Regions from separate parts of the Klebsiella sp. PK18 genome, predicted to be linked through region 1. Evidence: predicted binding sites of a transcription regulator. Region 1 holds the regulator's gene; the other holds the start of a gene.
What was found. The regulator PurR, encoded in region 1, represses purine synthesis genes. The targets are predictions, from matches to a motif close to CANGCAAACGTTTGCNTG.
Positions count from the first base shown of each region.

Region 2: AC3EMD_RS00440 (nucleobase:cation symporter-2 family protein) is a predicted target of PurR. The motif match lies at 1,242-1,259, and genes of this name have one in related genera.

Region 1 covers NZ_CM173493.1:2,346,245-2,354,104, reverse strand. The annotation lists gene sodB (superoxide dismutase [Fe]) at 1-212, shown strand, start outside; gene AC3EMD_RS11445 (MFS transporter) at 275-1,441, opposite strand; gene cydH (cytochrome bd-I oxidase subunit CydH) at 1,609-1,701, opposite strand; gene purR (HTH-type transcriptional repressor PurR) at 1,994-3,019, shown strand; gene punR (DNA-binding transcriptional activator PunR) at 3,038-3,949, opposite strand; gene punC (purine nucleoside transporter PunC) at 4,062-5,243, shown strand; gene cfa (cyclopropane fatty acyl phospholipid synthase) at 5,537-6,685, shown strand; gene AC3EMD_RS11415 (riboflavin synthase) at 6,721-7,356, opposite strand; gene mdtK (MdtK family multidrug efflux MATE transporter) at 7,586-7,860, shown strand, end outside.
Region 2 covers NZ_CM173493.1:88,756-96,615, forward strand. The annotation lists gene AC3EMD_RS00440 (nucleobase:cation symporter-2 family protein) at 1-1,190, opposite strand, end outside; gene gltS (sodium/glutamate symporter) at 1,475-2,677, shown strand; gene glpK (glycerol kinase GlpK) at 2,792-4,303, opposite strand; gene AC3EMD_RS00455 (MIP/aquaporin family protein) at 4,325-5,176, opposite strand; gene zapB (septal ring assembly protein ZapB) at 5,619-5,864, shown strand; gene AC3EMD_RS00465 (sulfate ABC transporter substrate-binding protein) at 6,016-7,005, shown strand; gene AC3EMD_RS00470 (CDP-diacylglycerol diphosphatase) at 7,196-7,860, shown strand, end outside.

The DNA.
Region 1 (7,860 bases):
CCTGGCTGGTCAAAAATGCCGACGGCAGCCTGGCTATCGTCTCCACCAGCAACGCCGGTACCCCGCTGACCACCGACGCGAAGCCGCTGCTGACCGTTGACGTCTGGGAACACGCCTACTACATCGACTACCGCAATGCCCGTCCAAGCTACCTGGACCATTTCTGGGCGCTGGTTAACTGGAAGTTTGTTGCGGCCAACCTGGCGGCATAAACGACAAACCGCAGCAGGGTCTCCCCGGCTGCGGTTTTTTTTAGCCCTTCCCTACACTCGCGTTACTGGCTGGCAAAGGCCTCTTCCGGCTGCGCTCGTCCGCTGAACCAGACCAGCAGCAGCGCCAGACCGGCGATAATCGCCCCCATCACCGGCACAAACGCATAGCCCAGTCCGCCAGAGATCACCGCCCCACCGGCGGCGGCGCCCAGCGCGTTGCCGAGGTTGAACGCGCCGATATTCACCGAAGAAGAGAGCCCCGGCGCTTCATGCGCCACGCGCATGACCCGCATCTGCAGCGGCGGAACCACCGCAAAGGTGGCTGCGCCCCAGACAATCATGCTGATGGCCGCTCCGGCCTGGGATTGCGCCAGCAGCGGGATCGCCAACATGATCGCCATCAGCAGCAGCAGAAAGCCTTTCAGCGTGCCAGAGACCGACCGGTCGGCGAATTTGCCGCCCAGATAGTTGCCCAGCGAAAAACCAACGCCAATCAGCACCAGCATCGCGGTAATAAACAGCGATGAAGCGTGGGTCAGCGTATTGAGCACTGGCGAGATATAGGTATACAGCGTAAACATTGCCCCGGCACCGAGCACGGTAGTCAGCAAGGCGGAGAGTACCTGCGGGCGTAGCAGGACTGAAAGCTCTTTTTTGACATCCGGGCGCTCACCGGCGCTGCCCTTCGGCAGAGAGAACCACAGACTGACCATCGCCAGCAGGCCTAACCCTGCGGTGGCCAGGAAGGACATCCGCCAGCCGATGGTTTCGCCAAGCCAGGTCGCCGCCGGCACACCGCCGATGTTGGCGATGGTGAGCCCCATAAACATCGTGGCTACCGCGCTGGCCTGCTTATGCTTTGGCACGACGCTGGCTGCGACCACTGATCCCAGGCCAAAGAAAGCACCGTGGTTAAGGCTGGTAATAATGCGCGACAGCAGCAAGGTGGTGTAATCCGGCGCAATGGATGACAACAGGTTGCCGACGGTGAAGATCCCCATCAGAAAAATCAGCGCATTGCGCCGCGCGCGATGTGACAACAGCAGGGTCATCAACGGCGCGCCGACCATGACGCCGATGGCATACGCACTGATCAGCATTCCCGCTACCGGTATCGAGACGTCCACACCTTTCGCAATCACCGGCAGCAATCCCATTGGGGAGAACTCGGTGGTACCGATGCCAAAGGCGCCGATCGCCAGCGCAAGTAAAGGAAAGTTGATTTTCATTCAATGACTCCATCAGACCGTCAGAGAGGACGGCGTAACATCAGAAGCCAAAAGCATGACATCAATCACAAAAAAACAAAAGTGAACGAAATGACAAAAGATTTTTGCAGAATTGATAATAATGGCGGGATACGGGGAGGAGGCCGCGCTCCTCCCTCACTGGAACATTAGTGCAGTATGGCGGTCAGGCTGAAAGCAACGATCACGCCGAGGGCAATAACCGTGGTGATCAGCGAAAACTTTAAATTGGTATCCATCATTTTTCCCTCTTGTTATCCCCACACCAAAAGTGAGCTTGCTCATTTTTGCACAAAAAATCGCAAAAATCTTCCGGGATTTAGGGCGATGCACATTTTTGCTCTTCCACTTTGCCCCAAGATCGGACAAAATCCCACGCTAATTTAAAAGCGTATCGGCCATTGACCCCTTCCTGTCGTTCTGTGTCGTTTTCCCGACGTGATGCAATGTTGAAAATTGTATTCAGGGTGTGTGTAGGCAAACGTTTACGTATCGATGATCAGGCGATCAGGTCAAGGCATGGAGTGAGATGTAATGGCAACTATTAAAGATGTAGCGAAGCGCGCAAACGTTTCCACTACAACTGTATCACATGTAATTAACAAAACCCGTTTCGTTGCCGAAGAGACGCGCAATGCGGTGTGGGCGGCGATCAAAGAGCTGCACTACTCGCCGAGCGCCGTGGCCCGCAGCCTGAAAGTCAATCATACAAAATCGATTGGTCTGCTGGCGACCAGTAGCGAAGCCGCCTATTTTGCTGAAATTATTGAGTCTGTTGAAAAGAGCTGCTTCCAGAAGGGCTACACCCTGATCCTCGGCAACGCATGGAACGATCCGGAAAAACAGCGCGCCTATTTGTCGATGATGGCGCAGAAGCGTGTCGACGGTCTGCTGGTGATGTGTTCCGAATATCCGGATTCGGTATTGAGCATGCTGGAAGAGTATCGCCATATCCCGATGGTGGTGATGGACTGGGGCGAAGCAAAAGCCGACTTCACCGATGCGGTGATCGATAACGCCTTCCAGGGCGGCTATATCGCCGGACGCTACCTGATTGAACGTGGCCATCGTGAAATCGGCGTGATCCCGGGTCCGCTGGAGCGCAACACCGGCGCAGGCCGCCTGGCCGGCTTTATGCAGGCGATGAAAGAGGCGCATATCAGCGTGCCGGAAAACTGGATTGTGCAGGGCGACTTCGAGCCGGAGTCCGGCTACCGCGCTATGCAGCAGATCTTAAGCCAGCAGCACCGTCCGACGGCGGTGTTCTGCGGCGGCGATATCATGGCGATGGGCGCTATCTGCGCGGCGGATGAAATGGGGCTGCGGGTGCCGCAGGACATTTCGCTGATCGGTTATGATAATGTGCGTAACGCCCGCTATTTCAGCCCGGCGTTAACCACCATTCATCAGCCGAAAGATTCCCTGGGCGAAGCCGCATTTAACATGCTGTTGGATCGTATCGTTAATAAGCGCGAAGAGTCACAGTCTATCGAAGTGCATCCTCGTCTGGTCGAACGCCGCTCCGTGGCGGATGGCCCGTTTGTCGATTATCGCCGCTAAGACGTTTGCGGGCGCATATTATTCCGGCGCCCGCAGCCATTCCCGATTCAGCGTGTCGCTGTCCCCCAGATAGTCGAGCATCCAGTTCAGCGCCGGTGAGGCATCACTCTGCTGCCAGGTCAGACAGCAGGCGGCATCCGGGAACGGATTCTCCAGCGCCAGCGCGGTCCACACGCCGCGATCTACCCATGGTCGGGCGAAATGGCTCGGCACCATGCCGACGCAGAGGCCCGCCGACAGACAGGTGGCCGACGATTCCCAGTCGGGGACCACCACCCTCTTCTGGTTATCCAGCAGCCAGGTTGTTCGTTTGGGCAGTGAACGTGACGTATCCTCCCGCACCAGCGACGGCCAGTTACGCAGGACATCATCGCTCAGGGGTCCCTCCATCTTCGCCAGCGGGTGATCGCTCGCCACCACGCAGTCCCAGCTCAGCATCCCCATATCGCGAAACGCATAGCGGCCCCCGACCGGAATAGATCGCGTTGCGCCAATCGCCAGTTCTACACGGCCGTCGGCCAGCGCATCCCATACGCCGTTGAACACTTCCTGGAAAACGATGAGCTCGACGTCGGGAAAATGGCGATAGAAATCGACGATCATCTGGCGCATCCGCGCCGGTTTCACAATATCATCCACCGCGATCGACAGCTGCCCGCGCCAGCCGTTGGCGATTTGCTGGCACTGCTGGCGGGTGATCTGCATTTTTTTGATAACAGAGCGCCCTTCCTGTAAGAACCAGACCCCTGCGGGCGTCAGCTCCACATCACGATGGCGGCGCTCAAACAAGGGAACGGCCAGCCACTCTTCAAGCTGACGCACGGTATAGCTGATGGCGGAGGGCACCCGGTGCAGCTCCTGCGCGGCCGCGCTGAAGCTGCCGTTGCGGGCTACGGCATCAACCACTTCCAGAGAGTATTCAGACCACATTTTCTGCCTGCAAAATTTTTGAATGCATGTGACAAATATTAGCGTTTCACAAGCCACAATGCACTCCCTACACTCTGCGGCATCGTACCTGTACTCCAAAAATGAGAACGTTATGTCACAACCTGGGAAAGGATTTTTAGTCTGGCTGGCCGGCCTGAGCGTGCTGGGCTTTCTGGCCACCGATATGTACCTGCCGGCGTTTGCCGCCATGCAGCAGGATCTCAATACCTCCGCTGCCTCCATCAGCGCCAGCCTGAGCCTGTTCCTCGCCGGCTTCGCGCTGGGGCAGCTGTTCTGGGGGCCGCTGTCGGACCGCTATGGGCGCAAACCGGTGCTGTTGAGCGGCCTGGCAATTTTCGCGGCCGGCTGTCTGGGGATGCTGTGGGTGCACAACGCTACCCTGATGCTGGCGCTGCGCTTTTTGCAGGCGATTGGCGTCTGTGCCGCGGCCGTTACCTGGCAGGCGATGGTCACCGATTACTATCCTGCCCAGCGCACGAACCGCATCTTCGCCACCATTATGCCGCTGGTAGGACTGTCGCCAGCGCTGGCCCCGCTGCTGGGTAGCTGGCTACTGGTGCACTTCGAGTGGCAAGCCATCTTCGCCACCCTGTTTGCCATTACTCTGCTGCTGATGCTGCCTGCCCTGCGCCTGAAGGCAGCCGCAAAGTCGGTAGCAGTGACACAGCAGAAGATCACCTTTCTCGCGCTGCTGCGCTCCCGGGAATACAGCGGCAACGTCCTGATCTACGCCGCCTGCTCCGCCAGCTTCTTCGCCTGGCTTACCGGTTCACCTTTTATCCTGCACGAAATGGGCTATGGCCCAACCGCTATCGGCCTGAGCTATATCCCACAGACCATCGCCTTTCTGGTGGGCGGCTATGGTTGTCGCGCACTGCTACAAAAATGGTCAGGACAACAGATGCTGCCGTGGCTGCTGGTGGTCTTCGCCGTCAGCGTTGCCGCCACCTGGCTGGTCGGCCTGCAAACGCATGCCTCGCTGGTGGCGTTAATGATCCCGTTCTGCATGATGGCGGTGGTCAACGGCGGGATCTATCCCATTGTGGTCGCCCAGGCGCTGAAGCCCTTCCCTCAGGCAACGGGCCGCGCGGCGGCGCTGCAGAATACGCTGCAGCTGGGATTGTGCTTCCTGACCAGTTTGCTGGTATCGGCGCTGATCGCCACGCCGCTGCTGACCACCACCAGTGTGATGCTGGTCTCGATTGGCTTAGCCGGAATCGGCTATCGCCTGCAGCAAACGCCGGAGCTGACCCCCCACTCTTCCCACGCGTAACGCCCATCGCCGTTGCCCGGACCAGTCGTTAGCATGCTAAGAAAATTTTATTGAAAGCCAGTACTTAGCGTCCTATACTGGATCCGGGTTCACATAAATAGAAAATAGTTAAATATTAACGGATGCAGGATGCCTCCGTTTCACCATGGAAGGCCTTTCGGCAAGGGTTATCTCCCTTCCTCTGTTCTACGTCGGATAGCGACTTCACGGATTATCCGTGAGATTTCTCACAAAGCCAAAAAAGCGTCTACGCTGTTTTAAGGTTCTGATCACTTGGGCGTGATGGAGAAGCTATGAGTTCATCGTGTATAGAAGAAGTAAGTGTACCAAATGATGACTGGTACCGGATTGCAGCTGAATTATTGGGCCGTGCGGGAATAGAAATCAATGGCTCCGCGCCGTCAGACCTGCGAATTAAAAACCCTCTTTTCTTTAAACGTGTCCTGCAGGAGGGGTCGCTGGGGTTAGGCGAAAGCTATATGGACGGCTGGTGGGACTGCGAGCGTCTGGATATATTCTTCCACAAAGTGCTTCGCGCCGGACTGGAAAAACAGCTCCCTCACCATTTCAAAGATACACTCCGCATCGCAGGCGCTCGCCTGTTCAATCTGCAAAGTAAAAAACGCGCCTGGATTGTTGGCAAAGAGCATTACGATCTCGGCAACGATCTCTTCAGCCGAATGCTTGACCCCTACATGCAGTATTCCTGCGGATACTGGAAAGAGGCGCAAACCCTCGAAGCGGCGCAGCAGGCTAAACTGGACCTCATCTGTCGTAAGCTGGAGCTTGAGCCGGGGATGCGGGTACTGGATATCGGCTGTGGATGGGGCGGGCTCGCCGAGTATATGGCGCGAAATTACCAGGTCAGCGTTGTCGGCGTGACCATCTCCGCCGAGCAGCAAAAGATGGCCCAGGCGCGCTGCGCTGATCTTGACGTGGAGATTCGGCTCCAGGACTATCGCGATCTGCACGACAGCTTTGACCGTATCGTCTCCGTCGGTATGTTCGAGCACGTGGGACCGAAAAATTACGCCACCTACTTTGAGGTCGCGGATCGTAATTTGAAACCCAACGGCCGTTTCTTACTGCACACCATCGGTTCCAAAGTCACCGACCATAACGTCGACCCGTGGATCGATAAATATATCTTCCCCAACGGCTGTCTGCCGTCGGTTCGGCAGATCGCCGATGCCAGCGAGAAGCACTTTGTGATGGAAGACTGGCATAACTTCGGCGCCGATTATGACACCACCCTGATGGCCTGGTATGAGCGTTTTCTCGCCAGCTGGCCGGAAATTGCCGATAACTATTCTGAACGTTTCAAACGGATGTTCAGCTATTATCTGAACGCCTGCGCCGGCGCCTTCCGCGCCCGTGACATTCAGCTCTGGCAGGTAGTGTTCTCGCGCGGCATTGAACATGGGCTACGCATCGCCCGCTAACAAAATCTCCCCCGCTCACCGGCGGGGGATTTTTTTCAGGCTTCATTCACCTTAGACGCAACGTCTTTCGCGGCCAGCACGCGTTCAACCGTATCGACAACCGCCTGAGTTTGCGGGTCAATCTCAATATTGACGCGGTCACCCAGCTTTTTCGCGCCCAGCGTGGTCCGCTGCAGCGTTTCCGGGATAAGATGCACGCAGAAGCGGGTTGCCGTCACCTCGCCCACCGTCAGGCTAATGCCATCAATACCGATGAAACCTTTATAAAGGATATATTTCATCAGCGTCGGATCCTGCACTTTAAACCAGATCTGACGGTTATTTTCGGAAGTGAGGATCTTCACGATTTCCGCGGTGGTCATAATATGGCCGGACATCAGATGCCCGCCGATTTCATCACTGAATTTCGCCGCCCGCTCGACGTTCACTTCATCCCCGATCTGAATATCGCCGAGGTTGGTAATCCGCAGCGTCTCTTTCATCAGATCGAAGCTGATGTGCGCGCCGTTTATTTCGGTCACCGTCAGGCAACAGCCGTTATTGGCTACCGAGGCGCCGGTTTCCAGCCCCTCCAGCATATGCGCCGGTAGCTCCACCACATGGGTGCGAAAATTGGGTTTATCATCAATGGAGACCACTTTCGCGGTTCCCTGAACAATACCAGTAAACATGTTAGGCTCCTGTTGAAAATCATGACGGTATCATTACCGTTTTCGCTATCGGGAACAATAACAGGAGGGCAAAGCGGTTGCCAGCGCGCTTCGTGCCTCGACTCTTTTTTCACTGGCTTAATGGCTAATCCTCGCTACAATAGACTGGAAATTCCTCATTTTTATCCCCTTGCTGCCAGTTACGGCGGCTTTTTTAGTCTCAAAATAACAACAAAATAAAGGTGTTCACGTGCAGAAGTATTTCGTTGAAGCGCGTCAGTTATTAGCTCTGGCTATACCCGTCATCCTTGCGCAGGTGGCGCAGACAGCAATGGGTTTTGTCGATACCGTGATGGCGGGTGGCTACAGCGCCACGGATATGGCCGCCGTGGCCATCGGGACCTCCATCTGGCTGCCGGCGATCCTCTTTGGCCACGGGCTGCTGCTGGCGCTGACCCCGGTGGTGGCGCAGCTTAACGGCTCCGGACGGCGGGATCGCATCGCACAGCAGGTGCGTCAGGGCTT
Region 2 (7,860 bases), 2.3 Mb from region 1:
CGCACGCCGGACGCGGCAATGGTGCCGAACATCACCAGCGTGGCGCCGCCGAGCACCGGCTCAGGGATGTGCTGCACGAAGCCGCTCACCGCCGGGAACAGGCCGAGGACGATCAGCATCAGGGCGACCACAAAGCCGACGTAGCGGCTGGCGACGCCGGTCAGCTGGATCACGCCGTTGTTCTGGCCGAAGCAGGAGTTAGGGAAGGTGTTGAAGACCGCGGAAACAAAGGAGTTGAGGCCGTTAGCCAGCACACCGCCTTTCAGGCGTTTCATATACAGCGGGCCGGAAACCGGCTGTTCGGAGACGTCTGAGGTGGCGGTGATATCGCCGATGGTTTCCAGGGAGGTGATCATAAACACCAGCATCAGCGGCAGTAGCAGGCTCCAGTCGATACCGAGACCATAGTAGAGCGGCGTCGGCACGGTGATGAGGCTGCTGTTGGTCGGGGCGGTATTGGCCGGCAGCATATCGAGGAACCATGCCGCCAGATAGCCCGCCGCCATGGCGATCACCAGCGAAGCGATGCGCAGGTACGGGTTGCGCTGGCGGTTGAGGATGATAATCAGCGCCAGCACGATGCCCGCCAGCAGCAGATTCTTCGGCGCGCCGAAGGTGTGGTCGGCCATCGCCGCGTAGCCGCCGCCGATGGAAGTCAGTCCGACCTGAATCAGCGACAGGCCGATAATCATTACCACCACGCCGGAGACCAGCGGGGTAATGATGCGGCGCGCCAGGTGCAGGACGCGGGAGAGCACCATTTCCGTGCAGCTGGCCAGCATCAGGGTGCCGAACAGGGCAGCCATCATGGTGGGGACGTCGGCGCCGCCGGTTTTCAGCGCAGTACCGCCCATGATCAGCGGGGCGACAAAGTTAAAGCTGGTGCCCTGAATGGAGAGCAATCCGGAGCCGACGGGACCCCAGGCTTTGATCTGAATAATAGAGGCGACACCGGAAGCGAACAGCGACATGCTGATGATATGTTGGGTATCTTGCGCCGGGAGACCGAGAGCCTGGCAGATTAACAGCGCTGGAGTGATCACCGCGACAAACATCGCCAGCAGGTGCTGGAAGGCGGCGAACAGGGTTTGCGGTAGCGGTGGGCGATCTTCGAGGCGGTAGATTAATTCGCTAGCTGATTTATGCGCAACCGGTTGCGCATTTTCTGACTCTGCGGTGTTAACGGACATCACAAGCAATCCCAAGGTGGCAAAGCGGGAATTTTATCGGACTGTAGACCAAAAGCAAACGTTTGCCAGCATTTGGTCATAAAAATTTATGCCGTGAATATGCGCAACGAGGTTATTAACATTTTGTATGCTAAATCGCATCATTAAGGATACAAAATATCTTTTTCTGTCATTTTTTCCGCCGTTCTGCGTAAAATCCCCTTCTGACTCCTCATGATGAGAAGCTAAAGACACCAGGAATTACGTCGCGTGTGAATGGATCATGCGCCCATAAGGAGCTTTTTATGTTTCACCTCGATACCTTATCGACGCTCGTTGCCGCAACGCTTGTGCTATTGCTCGGCAGAAAACTCGTGCAAACCGTTCCCTTCCTCAAGAAATACACCATTCCTGAACCTGTTGCCGGCGGTTTGCTGGTGGCGCTGGCGCTGCTGGTGCTGAAGAAAAGCATGGATATCGAAATTGATTTCGATATGAGTCTGAAAGACCCGCTGATGCTGGCGTTCTTCGCCACCATCGGTCTTAACGCCAACCTCGCCAGCCTGCGGGCCGGCGGCAAGGTGCTGGGCACTTTCCTGATCGTGGTGGTTGGCCTGCTGCTGCTGCAGAATGCCCTCGGTATCGGCATGGCGACGCTGCTGGGGCTGGATCCGCTGATGGGCCTGCTGGCCGGGTCGATTACCTTATCCGGCGGCCACGGCACCGGGGCGGCGTGGAGCAAGCTGTTCGTTGAACGCTACGGTTTTGCCAACGCCACCGAAGTGGCGATGGCCTGCGCGACTTTCGGCCTGGTGCTGGGCGGCCTGATCGGCGGTCCGGTGGCTCGCTACCTGGTGAAGCACTCTTCCTCTCCGGACGGCACACCGGACGATCAGGTGGCGCCAACCGCCTTTGAAAAACCGGACGTGGGGCGGGTGATCACCTCGCTGGTGCTGATCGAAAGTATCGCCCTGATTGCCATCTGTCTGACGGTAGGCAAGGTGGTTGCGCAACTGCTGGCGGGCAGTGTCTTCGAGCTGCCGACTTTCGTCTGCGTGCTATTTATCGGTGTGATCCTTAGCAACAGCCTGGCGCTGGCGGGGTTGTACCGGGTGTTCGATAGGGCGGTATCGGTGCTGGGCAACGTCAGCCTGTCGCTGTTCCTCGCCATGGCGCTGATGAGCCTCAAGCTGTGGGAGCTGGCCTCGCTGGCGCTGCCGATGATTATTATCCTGGCGGTGCAGGCGCTGGCGATGGCGCTGTATGCGGTGTTCGTTACCTACCGGATGATGGGCAAGAATTACGATGCCGCGGTGCTGGCGGCGGGCCACTGCGGGTTTGGTCTGGGCGCAACGCCGACGGCGATTGCTAATATGCAGGCGATTACCGACCGCTTTGGCCCGTCACATATGGCCTTCCTGGTGGTGCCGATGGTGGGCGCGTTCTTTATCGACATCGTCAACGCACTGGTGATTAAGCTATACCTGCTGCTGCCGATGTTTGGCTGATAAAAAACCCGGAAGCGGTGCTGCGCACCTGTCCGGGCTACAAGATCGTGCTGTTTGGGGTTTTGTAGCCCGGCTAAGGCGTTTACGCCGCAAGCCGGGAATACCTCCACAATCTTACGCTTCGTCGTGCTCTTCCCACGCTAACGCGCGTTTCACCGCTTTCTTCCAGCCGCTGTAACGATAGTTACGCTCAGTGGTTTCAATCCCCGGGCGGAATTCGCGCTCAATCACCGCTTTCTCCTGCAGCTCGTCCAGATTCTGCCAGAAACCGACCGCCAGACCCGCCAGATAGGCTGCGCCCAGCGCCGTCACTTCGCGTACTTCCGGACGCTCGACACGGGTGCCGAGGATATCGGACTGGAACTGCATCAGGAAGTTGTTAGCCACCGCGCCGCCGTCCACGCGCAGGGCGTGCAGACGAATGCCAGAGTCTGCCTGCATCGCCTCCAGCACATCGCGGGTCTGATAGGCGATGGACTCCAGCGTCGCACGGATAATGTGGTTGGAGTTCACGCCGCGGGTGAGGCCGAAAATCGCGCCGCGGGCATACGGGTCCCAGTATGGTGCGCCAAGACCAGTGAACGCGGGTACCACGTATACGCCGTTGGTATCCTTCACTTTGGTGGCGAAGTACTCGGAATCGAAGGCATCGCTGATGAGCTTCATCTCGTCACGCAGCCACTGAATGGACGCGCCGGCCATAAACACCGCCCCTTCCAGCGCGTAGTTCACCTCGCCGCGCGGGCCGCAGGCGATGGTGGTCAGCAGACCGTGGGTGGAGGTGACCGCTTTTTCACCGGTGTTCATCAGCATAAAGCAGCCGGTGCCATAGGTGTTTTTCGCCATCCCTTCTTTGACGCACAGCTGGCCGAACAGGGCCGCCTGCTGGTCACCGGCGATCCCGGCGATAGGGATACGGGTCCCGCCTTTACCACCGATGTTGGTCTGGCCGTACACTTCGGACGACTTGCGCACTTCCGGCAGCATGGCGCGCGGAATATCCAGCGCGTCGAGCATCTTGTCGTCCCAGTCCAGGTCGTGGATGTTGAACAGCATGGTACGCGAGGCGTTGGTGTAGTCGGTGACGTGCACGCGACCCTGGGTCATCTTCCAGATAAGCCAGGTGTCCACGGTGCCGAACAGCAGCTCACCGCGCTTCGCACGTTCACGGGAACCTTCGACATGGTCGAGGATCCATTTCACCTTGGTGCCGGAGAAGTAGGGGTCCACCACCAGGCCAGTGGCCTTGCGGATATACTCCTCCATCCCGTCACGCTTGAGCTGCTCGCAGATCTCTGCGGTGCGGCGGCACTGCCAGACGATGGCGTTATAGATCGGTTTGCCGGTCTCACGCTCCCACACCACCACGGTCTCACGTTGGTTGGTGATGCCGATGGCCGCGATCTGATCGGAGTTGATATCCGCTTTGGCCAGCGCTTCGACCAGCGTCGAGCTTTGGGAAGCCCAGATTTCCATCGGGTCATGTTCGACCCAGCCTGGCTTAGGATAAATTTGTTCAAATTCTCGCTGGGAGACGCTGACGATATTGGCATCATGATCCATCACAACGGCCCGGGAGCTGGTAGTGCCCTGGTCAAGCGCAACGATATATTTTTTGTCGGTCATAGTCGGTGTCCCGTAGTCAGATTACAGCGAAGCTTTATGTTGAGTGGTGGAAGAGGAGGGGCTCTGTTGCTCTTCCTCCACGCAGGTGTCGCAAGGCAGGTGACGGCCAATCAGCTTACGATAGCTGAATGCGCCCAGCGCCGCGCCGACCACCGGTGCGCACAGCGGCACCAGGAAACAAGGAATATCTTTGCCGCCGGTGAAGGCGACGTCGCCCCAGCCTGCCAGCCAGGCGAAGGCTTTCGGGCCGATATCACGCGCCGGGTTCATGGCGAAGCCGGTCAGCGGTCCCATGGAGGCGCCAATCACCGCAATCAGCAGGCCGATCAGCAGCGGAGCAAGCGGGCCGCGCGGCACGCCGTTGCCATCGTCGGTCAGCGCCAGGATGACGCCCATCAGGATAGCGGTAATCACCATCTCTACCGCGAAGGCCTGCACAAAATTGATATGCGGGTTCGGATAGGTGGAGAAGATGCCGGCCAGATCGAGGCTTTCTACGCTGCCGCGGACCATATGGTGGGTGGTTTCATAATCGAGGAAAAGATTGTAGTAAAGCCCGTAAACTAATGCCGCAGCGCAAAAGGCGCCAGCGAATTGCGAAATGATAAAAGGGACCACTTTGCGGCCATCGAAGCAGGCGAACAGCCAGAGTGCGATAGTTACCGCAGGGTTAAGGTGCGCACCGGAGACCCCAGCGGTCAGGTAGATCGCCATGGCGACGCCCAGACCCCAGATGATGCTGATTTCCCATTGCCCGAAGCTGGCTCCCGCGACCTTGAGCGCAGCCACGCACCCAACGCCGAAAAAGATCAACAACCCGGTACCGAGGAACTCTGCGATGCACTGGCCTTTTAAGGTTGATGTTTGGCTCATAATCGAATCCTGAAGCGTGGTGATGATTATTGTATGTAGGGTGGTCACAGACGACCATATTGCCATGTAGGCATAGTGTTAATTTATCGTTAACGAGCAAAAACGAGAAATATCGAACTTCAAATGTGTGTACCGCGTCAAGAAAATGAGCGTTTTCGCGCCATCCGCGCGCATTGAGACCGGTGCCGGAGCGTTTCACCTCGCATTTTGTTAACCATAAAATTAACAATGACCCATGAAGTACGAGCGAACTGCGCTGAAAGCACCAGGTAAAGACTGAAAAGTGTTGCAAACCGCAATCTGCGCGGCTTGCCGCTGGACAGGGGCGGCGGGGATTCATACAATCGACGATAACACCGCTATGTGCGCTAATTTTCGTTAAGGCGGGACCGCGTATACGAAACACGAGTTTCTATCAACGCCTTGCAAGTTCAGGAGAGGTATGACGATGTCATTAGAAGTGTTTGAGAAATTAGAATCTAAAGTTCAGCAGGCGATTGATACCATCACTCTGTTGCAGATGGAAATCGAAGAGCTGAAAGAAAAGAACAACACCCTGGTTCAGGAAGTTCAGAGCGCGCAGCACGGTCGTGAAGAGCTGGAGCGCGAAAACAGCCAGCTGAAAGAGCAACAGCAGGGCTGGCAGGATCGCCTGCAGGCGCTGCTGGGCCGCATGGAAGAAGTCTAATCGCTTCGCGCCCTCTCCCGCCCGGGAGGGGGCAATCCTTATTCACCTCTTTATATCCACAAGTTATAGCCAATCTTTTTTTATTCTTTAATCATTGAATCGCTTTCTGGCACGCTTAGCCCATCACAACACACATAAAGAGAGCGGTGCGATGAATAAGTGGGGCGTAGGGTTAACTCTGTTGCTGGCATCCGCCAGCGTTCTGGCAAAAGACATTCAGCTTTTAAACGTTTCTTATGATCCAACGCGCGAGCTGTACGAACAGTACAACAAAGCGTTTAGCGCGCACTGGAAGCAGGAGACCGGCGACAACGTGGTGATCCGCCAGTCGCACGGTGGTTCTGGCAAACAGGCGACCTCAGTGATTAACGGTATTGAAGCGGATGTGGTCACGCTGGCGCTGGCCTACGACGTAGACGCCATTGCTGAACGCGGCCGTATCGATAAAAACTGGCTGAAACGCCTGCCGGATAACTCCGCACCGTATACCTCAACCATCGTGTTCCTCGTCCGCAAGGGCAACCCGAAACAGATCCATGACTGGAACGACCTGATCAAACCGGGCGTGTCGGTCATTACCCCGAATCCGAAAAGCTCCGGCGGCGCCCGCTGGAACTATCTGGCAGCCTGGGGCTATGCCCTGCATCAGAATCACGGCGACCAGGCGAAAGCCCAGGAATTCGTCAAAGCACTGTATAAAAACGTGGAAGTGCTGGACTCCGGCGCGCGTGGTTCGACCAATACCTTCGTAGAACGCGGCATCGGCGATGTGCTGATTGCCTGGGAAAACGAAGCGCTGCTGGCGACCAACGAACTGGGCAAAGACAAGTTTGAAATCGTGACCCCGAGTGAGTCGATTCTGGCTGAGCCGACCGTCTCGGTGGTCGACAAAGTGGTAGATAAGAAAGGCACGCGCCAGGTGGCGGAAGCGTACCTGAAGTATCTCTACTCGCCGGAAGGCCAGGAGATTGCGGCGAAGAACTTCTACCGCCCGCGCGATCCGAATGTGGCGAAGAAATATGCTAACGAGTTCCCGAAACTGAAGCTGTTTACTATCGATCAGGAGTTCGGCGGCTGGACGAAAGCGCAGAAAGAGCACTTCTCCAACGGCGGCACCTTCGACCAGATTAGCCAGCGTTAATCCTCTTGTCCCTGCTTGCGCTACGCTTAGCAGGGCTACAGTTTTGCGCCGTACGTAGCCCGGGCTACTATTTGCACCGTCCGTAGCCCGGGTAAGGCGTCAGCCGCTACCCGGGATAACTCCCCGCCCGCCATCTGTTTTCATTTAGTCATCAAATTACGTTACTCTTCCGCTTCAGGCTTAACAGGGAATGAAAATGAGAAGAGTAAGATACTTTTTGCTGGCGCTGCTGGTGGCGATCCTCGCGGCGCTGGCGGGCGGCTACTACTGGCTGCACTCCGGCAACCCGGACGCATTACGCAAGATTGTCCTGCAGCAGTGCGTACCCCATCAGCAACAGCAGCAAAACCCGTCGCCGTGCGCGGAAGTGAACCTCAAGGGCGGCTATGTGCTGTTTAAAGACCGTAACGGCCCGCTGCAGTATTTGCTGATGCCGACCTACCGCATTAACGGCACCGAAAGCCCGCTGCTGCTGGACCCGTTGACGCCGAACTTCTTCTGGCAGGCCTGGCAGGGACGAGAAATCATGAGTCAGCGTCACGGCGCGCCGGTTCCCGATAACGCGATATCGCTGGCGATTAACTCGCGCAGCGGACGCACGCAAAACCATTTCCATATTCATATCTCCTGCCTGCGCCCCGATGTGCGCGCGCAGTTAGATAAGGATGCGGCGGCGGTCAGCAGCCGCTGGCTGCCGCTGCCGGGCGGGCTTCAGGGCCATGAATACCTGGCGCGCCGGGTGACGGAGGCCGAACTGGCCCAGCGCAGCCCGTTCCTGATGCTGGCGGAAGAGGTGCCGGAGGCGCGTGAACATATGGGACGCTTCGCGCTGGCGATGGCGCAGCAGAGCGACGG